2 regions of the Paenarthrobacter sp. CAP02 genome follow, and region 2 is predicted to be linked to the other one. Evidence: riboswitches for the same ligand, from Rfam matches in the RefSeq annotation. Region 2 holds a riboswitch; the other holds the start of a gene.
The links. A riboswitch is a leader RNA that binds a small molecule or an ion and turns the genes downstream of it on or off. The one in region 2 is predicted to bind glycine.

Region 1: another riboswitch for glycine. It lies ahead of gcvP (aminomethyl-transferring glycine dehydrogenase); the one in region 2 lies ahead of gcvP (aminomethyl-transferring glycine dehydrogenase).

What each region holds. Positions count from the first base shown of each region.
Region 1 is NZ_JBEEII010000001.1:274,977-279,969, reverse strand. It holds gene ABHM97_RS01425 (alpha/beta fold hydrolase) at 1-557, opposite strand, end outside; gene ABHM97_RS01420 (TetR/AcrR family transcriptional regulator) at 554-1,153, opposite strand; gene mscL (large conductance mechanosensitive channel protein MscL) at 1,276-1,740, opposite strand; gene ABHM97_RS01410 (D-arabinono-1,4-lactone oxidase) at 1,866-1,985, opposite strand; gene ABHM97_RS01405 (PucR family transcriptional regulator) at 1,989-2,294, shown strand; glycine riboswitch at 2,369-2,467, shown strand; gene gcvP (aminomethyl-transferring glycine dehydrogenase) at 2,616-4,993, shown strand, end outside.
Region 2 is NZ_JBEEII010000002.1:584,076-589,068, forward strand. It holds gene gcvT (glycine cleavage system aminomethyltransferase GcvT) at 1-17, opposite strand, end outside; gene gcvP (aminomethyl-transferring glycine dehydrogenase) at 31-2,877, opposite strand; glycine riboswitch at 2,930-3,054, opposite strand; glycine riboswitch at 3,056-3,153, opposite strand; gene ABHM97_RS05545 (TetR/AcrR family transcriptional regulator) at 3,249-3,788, opposite strand; gene ABHM97_RS05550 (MFS transporter) at 3,861-4,993, shown strand, end outside.

The DNA of each region.
Region 1 (4,993 bases), on a different contig from region 2:
GGGTTGACGACTGTCCAGGGGATTCCGCGTTCCATGGCCAGGGCCTGGAAGATCGCGTCGGATTCCACCTTTGAGGCTTCGTAGGCTCCAAGTTCCTTGTAGGCCGCAGCGCGGTAATCCTCTGACCATGGAATGGTGGTTGGGTCCTGTCCGCCGACGCGGTAGCCCGACACATGGACGACGCGCTGCACTTTGGGGAGATCCGCGGCGAAGTCCATCAGCTTCTCGACGATGCCGACGTTCGCGCTGCGTGCCTCGTGGGCGGTCATTCCGAACCGGTAGGTCCCGGCGCAGTTGTGGATCTCGGTGACGTCCGGGAATGCCGAGGGGCCTCCAGTGACGATCCCGGGGGACTCGAAATCGACGATCGTCGTGTTGATGCTCCGTGTCAGGCCGTGCTCCCGCACCCATCGCTCGACACGGGCGCCGGACTCGGCGGTCCGTACAGCCGCCGTGACGTTCGCGCCAGCCAGGGCCAGGGCCAGGACGAGATGCCTGCCAACCAATCCGGAGGCCCCGAAGACCAGGGCGTGGCGGGGGTCTTCAAGTGTTGTCATCGGGTCCTCCCAGTGGTCCCGAGGCGGTGGTTGATGAGCTCTGCTACGACATCAGCGGCCGAAGCCAGGGGTTGGGTGTCCTGCATGGCGCGGGAGACGATCACCGCACCTTCGATCGTCGACACAATGACCGTCGCCAAGGACCGCGCCTCCTTTGCGTCAATGCCGCTTGCTTCGAGCAGCGCGGACGTCGGTACGATCCACGACTCGAAGGCAGTGGCACATGCCTGCCGCAGCCGCTCGCTCTCAGCGCCCATCTCCAAGGTGACGACGGAGACAGGGCAGCCCAGTTGGAAGTTGCTCCCGCTGACGATCGTCGCCAAAGCCTCAATGGCGGCGCGGGCAGCTTCAGCCGGGCCGCCCGCGGAAGATGCCGCCTCCGCGATCAGGGCTTGGAATTGCGTCGCGGCGAGGTCGACCGCTGCGACTCCCAGGTCCTCCTTCCCGCCGGGGAAGTGGAAGTAGACAGACCCCTTGGGTGCGGCGGCGTGTTCGATCACAGCGTTCAGGCCGGTGCCGCTGTAGCCGCTGGTCTGGATGAGCTGCAGCATGGACTCTGTAAGCCGTGCCTTCGTCAGGTTTCCTTTGATAGCCATAGGGAAATAATAGACCGGTCTATATATTTTTGTAAATCCGCGAAGCCCCACGCAAAAACCCGGCCCCCTCGTGTGAGGGAGCCGGGTTTTGGGTGGAGCTACTTTTAAAGGCTGTGCTGGCCCTAACGGACGGGGTCGGAGCCGAGCCCGGGGTCGAGCGCGGAAGCGGTACCTGCGTTGCGGGCAGCGGCTGCGTCCTTGAGGAGGTCGCGGATTTCGGCGAGGAGTGCCGTATCTGCGGGGAGCGGCTCTTCCTCGGGTTCCTCGGTGGAGAGGCGGTCCTTGACCAGGGAGTTGATCTTGTTCATGGGCGCCACGAAGATGAAGTAGACCACGGCAGCCGTGATGACGAACGTGACCAGGGCGGTCAGGACGGCCCCGAAATCGACGAACGTGGCGGGGTTGTTTTCCCAGATCTTGAAGCCCAGGCCTTCGGCGTTCATGCCACCGGCCGCGGCGATGACCGGGTTGATGATGTGGGTGGTGAAGGCCCCGACGAGTGCGGTGAAAGCACTGCCGATCACCACGGCGATGGCCAGTTCGATCACGTTGCCGCGAAGGATGAAGTCTTTGAAACCCTTAAACATGGAGTGTCCTCAGCTCGGGTGCGGATGTCTGCCTCAGCAGTGAACAAACTACCATCCCCATGTTTCAACCCGGTGTAACGGGGTAGGGGAGTGCATCACGCGCGCTCCCCTGCCCCGTCACGACCTCAGCCAAACAGCGACCGGGTGTGGTCGTTCAGGAACATTCCGCGGGGATCGAATTCGCGGCGGACCTGGAGGAAAGTGTCGAGCTCCGGGTAGAGGCGCTCCAGCCGGCTGCGGGTCATGAAGTGGATCTTCCCCCAGTGTGCCCGGGGCTCGAATTCCTGGAGCACGCGGCGTTGGTGCGCCGCTTGCTGGGCCCGGTTTTTGATTATGAGCAGAGCCAGGACGGCGATCTGATCCTGACCCTGCGGACATATTTGGACTCCCAGCGTTCCTGGCAAAAGACGGCTGCGACGTTGTTCGCGCACCGGCAGACCATCATCTACCGGATCCGGAAAATCGGTGAGTTGACGGGGCTGGACATGGGCGAAACGTCCACGGTTGCGCAGTTGTGGTTCGCGCTCCAAATCCATGAGGCCATGCATCAGTAGTCACAGCTTGCTTGCGCTTTTTCAAAATAACCCGCTATGGTGTGAAGCGTGTCACTCACGTGATGCAACGCTTTTGATCTGCGGCGGGAGAGTCCTGCCGGTACATCCAGTCAGGCGCCGTAGGAGCAAATCCTCCCCAGGAATCTCTCAGGCCCATGTACCGCCGCGGTTAGGCAACTCTGGAAAGCAGTCCGGGAAACCGGGCTCACCGACGGTGCAAGCAGGCAACCATTCCTGCGGAATCTCTCAGGTCCAATACAGAGCGGGGAGGAACCCACATCATCGTGGCGCTCAACGGGCGCCTGAATCATGGAGTTCCTCTTGACTGTACAATCAACCCCCACCGCGTTCGCGGACCGGCATATCGGCGCCCGCCGCCAGGTCGATGTTGACACCATGCTCAAGGCCATCGGCTATGACTCTGTCGATGGCCTGGTGGACGTTGCTGTCCCAGATTCCATCCGCCAGGACACTGCGCTGAAGTTGCAGGACGCCCTCACCGAGGTGCAGGTCCTCACTGAGCTGCGCAAGCTGGCTTCCAAGAACAAAACTGCCGTGCAGATGATCGGCCAGGGCTACTACGACACCGTGACCCCGCCCGTCATCCGCCGCAACATCCTCGAATCCCCGGCTTGGTACACGGCCTACACCCCGTACCAGCCGGAAATTTCCCAGGGCCGCCTCGAAGCGCTGCTCAACTTCCAGACCATGGTCCAAGACCTCACGGGACTTCCCGTGGCCAACGCCTCGCTGCTGGACGAAGCTACCGCCGTTGCCGAGGCAGTGCTGCTCATGCGCAGGGCGAACAAGGCTGTGAAGGACGGCAAGACAGTCCTGGACGCCGACCTCCTCCCGCAGACCATCGCAATCGTGAAGGGCCGCGCCGAGGCGCTGGGTTTTGAGGTCGAGATCGCGGACCTCTCGGCTGGCCTGCCCGACGGCGACATCAACGGTATCGTCCTGCAGCAGCCGGGCGTTTCGGGCCGCGTTTTCAACCACGCCCCGGTGATCGCCGAAGCCAAGGAACGTGGCGCCTTGGTCACTGTCGCGGCAGATCTGCTGGCGCTCACCCTCATCACGCCCCCGGGCGAACAAGGTGCCGATGTCGCCGTCGGAACTGCGCAGCGCTTCGGCGTCCCGCTGTTCTTCGGCGGCCCGCACGCCGCGTACATGGCCGTCCGCGAAGGCATGGAGCGCACGCTTCCAGGCCGCATCGTCGGCGTCTCCAAAGACAACGCGGGCGTTCCGGCCTACCGCTTGGCCCTCCAGACCCGCGAGCAGCACATCCGGCGCGAAAAGGCCACGTCCAACATCTGTACAGCCCAGGCATTGCTGGCCATCGTGGCCTCGATGTACGCCGTCTACCACGGCCCGGAAGGCCTGAAGTCGATCGCCGAAACCGTTCACGGTCACGCACGCACGCTGGCGACGGCTCTGCAGGCGGCCGGCCGCGAGCTCGTGACCGAGGCGTTCTTCGACACACTCACCGTCCGCGTCCCCGGCAAGGCTGACAAAGTCATCGCCGCCGCCGAAGCCCGCGGCATCAACCTGCGGTTCATCGACGCCGACACCGTGGGCGTCTCCATTGATGAAACCACGACGCCGGAGGTCCTCTCCGCCGTTGCCGTCGCCTTTGGTGCCGGTCCGGTGAAGGACGCGGCCGGATTCGAGCTGCCTTCTGACGTGGTCCGGACAAGCGACTTCCTGCAGCACCCGGTGTTCAACACGCACCGTTCCGAGACGCAGCTGTTGCGCTATATCCGCAAGCTGTCCGACCGGGACCTCGCGCTGGACCGCACCATGATCCCGCTGGGTTCGTGCACCATGAAGCTGAACGCGACCGCTGAGATGGAAGCCATCTCCTGGCCGGAGTTCGCCTCCATCCACCCCTTCGCGCCGGACCACCAGACGGCCGGCTGGCGCGAACTGATCGAGGACCTGGAAGCGGACCTGACCGAGATCACCGGCTACGACCAGGTCTCCATCCAGCCGAACGCCGGTTCCCAGGGAGAGCTCGCCGGGCTCCTGGCAATCCGCGGCTACCACCTCTCCCGGGGTGACGAGCAGCGCACTGTCTGCCTGATTCCCGCTTCCGCGCACGGCACCAACGCTGCCTCCGCAGTGCTGGCCGGCATGAAAGTGGTTGTGGTGGCGACGGCTGCTGACGGGACCATCGACCACGCGGACCTGACCGCCAAGATCGAAGCCAACAAGGACGTGCTGTCCTGCATCATGATCACCTACCCGTCCACGCACGGTGTGTACGACGCCGACGTCGTTGAGGTGTGCGACGCCGTCCACCATGCTGGCGGCCAGGTGTACGTCGATGGCGCGAACTTGAACGCGCTGGTTGGTTTGGCGCAGCCGGGCAAGTTCGGTGGCGACGTGTCCCACCTGAACCTGCACAAGACGTTCTGCATCCCGCACGGCGGCGGCGGTCCCGGTGTTGGACCCGTTGCAGCAAAAGCCCACTTGGCTCCGTTCATGCCGGGCGATGCCAACAAGGCAGCCCACGAACCGGGTCATGGCGTGGCGATTTCCGCTTCGCGCTACGGATCCGCTGGTGTGCTGCCGATCTCCTGGGCTTACGTGAAGCTCATGGGTGGGCAGGGCCTCACTGAAGCCACCAAGTCGGCGCTGCTGGCCGCGAACTACGTTGCTTCCCGGCTGGATGAGCACTTCCCGGTCCTCTACACCGG
Region 2 (4,993 bases):
GTGTAGTTCTCAGTCATTTTCCGGAACCCCCTAGTTCTCGAAGTCTTCGATCGGCGGGCAGGAGCAGACCAGGTTGCGGTCTCCGGCTGCGCCGTCGATGCGGCCAACGGGCGGGAAGTACTTGTCCTGCTTGAGGTGGTGGACCGGGAAGGCAGCCTGCTCACGCGGGTAGGCGCGGTCCCAGTCGGAACTTACGACGGCGGCTGCCGTGTGGGGCGCGCGGCGAAGCGGGGAGTCCTGCACGGAGAAGTCACCGGCAGCGACCTGGTCGATTTCCTTGCGGATGGTGATCATGGCTTCGATGAAGCGATCGATCTCCACGAGGTCTTCGGACTCGGTGGGCTCCACCATCAAGGTCCCTGCAACCGGGAAGGCGAGCGTGGGGGCGTGGAAGCCGAAGTCAATGAGGCGCTTGGCCACATCTTCAGCGGTGACGCCGGTCTTGGCCGTCAGTTCCCGCAGGTCCAGGATGCACTCGTGTGCCACGAGTCCGCCTTCGCCGGTGTAGAGCACCGGGAAGTGGTCGTTGAGGCGGGACGCGATGTAGTTCGCAGCGAGCAGTGCGGACTTGGTTGCTTCGGTGAGGCCCTGGCCACCCATGAGCTTCACATATGCCCAGGAGATCGGCAGGACACCGGCGGAACCAAAGCGGGATGCGGAAATCGGAACGTCGTTGCCTTCGGTCCAGGAAGCCGCATCGCCCGGCATGAAGGGTGCCAGGTGTGCCTTGGCAGCAACCGGACCAACGCCCGGTCCGCCACCGCCGTGCGGGATGCAGAAGGTCTTGTGCAGGTTCAGGTGCGAGACGTCGCCACCGAACTTGCCCGGCTGGGCAAGGCCAACAAGGGCGTTGAGGTTGGCACCGTCGATGTAGACCTGGCCGCCGGCTTCGTGGATGGCGTCGCACACTTCGCGGACGTCGGCATCGTAGACACCGTGCGTGGACGGGTAGGTGATCATGATTGCCGAGAGGGCGTCGCGGTTGGCCTCGATCTTGGCCTTGAGGTCAACATGGTCGATGGTGCCATCCGGCGCGGTGGCAACGACCACTACCTTCATGCCCGCAAGGACTGCAGAGGCAGCGTTGGTGCCGTGGGCGGAAGCCGGGATGAGGCAGACGTTGCGCTGCTCGTCACCGTTGGAGAGGTGGTAGCCGCGGATCGCGAGGAGCCCGGCGAGTTCACCCTGGGAACCGGCGTTCGGCTGGATGGAGACCTGGTCGTAACCGGTGATCTCGGTCAGCTGCGCCTCGAGGTCGGTGATGAGCTCACGCCAACCCTCTGTCTGGGAGTCCGGCGCGAACGGGTGGATGGAAGCGAACTCCGGCCAGGAGATAGCTTCCATTTCAGCCGTGGCGTTGAGCTTCATGGTGCACGAACCCAGCGGGATCATGGTGCGGTCCAGCGCGAGGTCGCGGTCAGAGAGCTTGCGGATGTAACGCAGGAGCTGGGTTTCCGAGCGGTGGGTGTTGAACACCGGGTGCTGCATGAAGCCGCTGGTGCGCTCAACGGAGGACTCCAGCGCGAAGCCTTCAACGGCTTCAGTGACCGAAGCGCCGAAGACGCTTGCGACGTCGGCGACAATCGCCGTCGTCGTTGTTTCATCCACCGAGATGCCAACCGTGTCGGCGTCGACGCCGCGCAGGTTGATGCCCTTGGCCTCAGCTGCGGCCACCAGCTCGGCAGCCTTACCCGGAACGCGGACCGTGATGGTATCGAAGAACGAGCCGTGGAGGACCTCGACGCCGGCAGCCTTCAGGGATGCGGCCAGGGTCCGGGCGTGGTTGTGGGCGGTCTCCGCGATCGCCTTCAGGCCTTCCGGGCCGTGGTAGACGGCGTACATCGAGGCCACGATGGCCAGCAATGCCTGGGCGGTACAGATGTTGGACGTAGCCTTCTCGCGGCGGATGTGCTGCTCGCGGGTCTGCAGCGCCAAGCGGTAGGCGGGGACACCGGCGTCGTCCTTGGAAACGCCTACCAGACGGCCGGGCATGGAGCGCTCCAAGCCCTTCTGGACGGCCATGTACGCGGCGTGCGGGCCGCCGAAGAACAGCGGAACGCCCAGGCGCTGGGCGGAGCCGACGGCGATGTCGGCACCCTGCTCACCCGGAGGGGTGATGAGCGTGAGGGACAGGAGGTCGGCGGCGACCGTGACCAGCGCGCCGCGCTCTTTGGCTTCTGCAATGACGGCGGAATGATCGAACACACGGCCGGAAACGCCGGGCTGCTGGAGGACGACGCCGTTGATGGCACCTTCCGGAAGACCGGCGCTCAGGTCAGCGACCTCAACTTCGAAGCCGAGCGCTTCCGCGCGGCCCTTTACGATCGCAATGGTCTGCGGCAGGCAGTCGGCGTCGAGGACGGTCTTGCCGTCCTGGGCGGACTTGTTCTTGTTGGCGCGGCGCATCATCAGCACGGCTTCGGCCACAGCCGTTGCTTCATCCAGAAGGGAAGCGTTGGCGATGGGCAGGCCCACCAGGTCCTGGACCATGGTCTGGAAGTTCAGGAGTGCCTCGAGGCGGCCTTGCGAGATTTCCGGCTGGTACGGGGTGTAGGCGGTGTACCAGGCCGGGGATTCGAGGATGTTGCGGCGGATCACCGGCGGCGTGACGGTGTCGTAGTAGCCCTGGCCGATCATCTGCACGGCGGTCTTGTTCTTCGAGGCAAGCTTGCGCAGCTCAGCAAGGACTTCGACTTCGCTCAGGGCGTTCTGCAGGGTGAGGGCGACGTCCTGGCGGATGTCGTTGGGGACGGCGGTGTCGACCAACGCGTCAACGGTGTCGTAGCCCACGGACTTGAGCATGGTCTCTATGTCGGCCTGGCGGCGGGCGCCAATATGCCGATCAACGAAGGTGGTGGAGGCAGAACTAACCGTCACGAAGGAACTCCATTACTTGGGCGGCGTTTGGGTACGCCACAGCGGTTGGGTTCCTCCCCGCTCTGTATTGGACCTGAGAGTTTCCGCGTTGTTGGAACAACATCGCTTGCACCGTCGGTGAGCACAGCACTCTATTCACCCTTCGGTGGTCAGAGCGCCTGCTGCTTTCCAGAGTTGCCTTGCCGCGGCGGTGCGTGGGCCTGAGAGATTCCTGGGGAGGGTTTGCTCCTACGGCGCCTGCATCACGTGCTTGCAGGACTCTCCCGCCGCAGATCATAGGCATGTTCAGTTGTAGCGCGACCCCGGATCAAGGCAGGCCACAAGGGTTAATTGTCCTACGTGCGGCGCGTCGCCGCAAATGGGATGATGCGCTATTTCCGCAGCCGCTCCAGCACTCCGAGCAGGATCTTGATGTCGGCTTCCCGGCCGTCGTCGCCGGCCTCCTGTCCGCCCTCGAACATTGCGTTGAAATACAGTCCGTCGCCCATGTAGCTAACGGCCTTCGCTACCTCGGGTCCCACATCCTTGGCCAGCACATCGAGCCACTGCTTTTGGATTCCGGCAAACCTGCGGCGCGTTTCTTCGTGGGCAACCTCAGCCAGCCGCGTAGCAGCGACGAAAGCGCGGTCCATCGGCGTCCCGGCCCACAACGACGTCCGGATGAAGTAGGCAGCGGCGCCGTCCGGCGCGGCCCTCATCTGCTCAATGTCCTGTACTGCCAGTTGGTCCAGGCGTTCCAGGAGGGCACTAATCAGCGACTCCTTGTTCGGAAAGTGGTACAGCAAACCGCCCTTCGAGACGCCCGCACGCTTGGCAACTGCATCGAGCGTGGCGGCCCGCTCCCCTACCTCTATAAGGAGGGCTTCGTAGGCATCCAGGACGGCGTCCCGGGCAACTGGTTTTCGTGGCATGAGTACATCATTCCCTAAAGGTTTGCTGAGGATTAATTTGAAACTATACCGTCTGGACGGTACAGTAAGGACATGTTCTCGCCGTCCTCCACCCAAGCTCCCCGTTCAGCTCGTCCCGTCATGGGCCCTGCACCGTGGCGCGACTGGACGGCCCTGGCACTCCTGATGTTCCCGGTACTGCTGGTGGCCGTCGACAACACCGCGCTCACCTTTGCCCTGCCCGAGATCGCCCGATCCCTCGATGTCGGTGGTGTGCAACTGCTCTGGATCGTCGACGCCTACCCCTTGGTCCTGGCCGCGCTGCTGGTCTCCATGGGCAACCTCGGCGACAGGATCGGACGACGGCGGCTGCTTCTGATCGGCAGCACAGGCTTTGCTGCGGTTTCGGCTGCTACGGCGTTCGCGCCTTCCGCGGAATGGCTGATTGCCGGACGCGCCGCCCTTGGCGTTTTCGGCGCCATGCTGATGCCCTCGACGCTTTCCCTGATCCGCAACATCTTTACCGACCCCAACCGCCGCCGGCTCGCAATTGCCGTGTGGGCGGCCGGGTTCTCAGGCGGTGCTGCCCTCGGGCCGATCTTCGGCGGTTGGCTGGTGGAACACTTCTGGTGGGGCGCCGTCTTCCTGGTGGCAGCCTTCCTGCTGCTGCCGCTGCTTGCCTTCGGTAGGGTGCTCATCCCTGAGTCCAAAGACGCGAACCCGGGCCGGGTGGATGTCCCCAGCATCGCTTTGTCCATCTTGACCATGGCTCCGTTTGTCTACGGCATCAAAGAATTCGCAGTGCACGGCTTTGGGGCATCAGCCGCGGCGTTCATGCTTTTCGGCCTGGTGATGGGTGTCCTCTTCGTCCGACGCCAGCAGAGGATCGACAGCCCGATGCTGGATGTCAGCCTGTTCAAGAACAAGGTATTCAGTACGGCAATCGTTGCCAACGTACTTTCCCTCTTCTCCATGACCGGCTTCATCTACTTCTTCGCCCAGCACCTGCAATTGGTTGAAGGCCAGTCCCCCATGGAGGCGGGTATCGCAATGATCCCGGCCCTGCTGGCAACAGTCATCGCCGGACTGCTGGTGGTGCCCCTGGTCAAAAAGGTCCGGCCCGGTTTTGTGGTGGCCGGAGGGTTGACGCTCAGTGCCGTTGGCTACTTCGTGGCGGTGGTGGGCGACCACGGCAGCGGCCCCGTGTTCCTCCTGTCGGCTCTCAC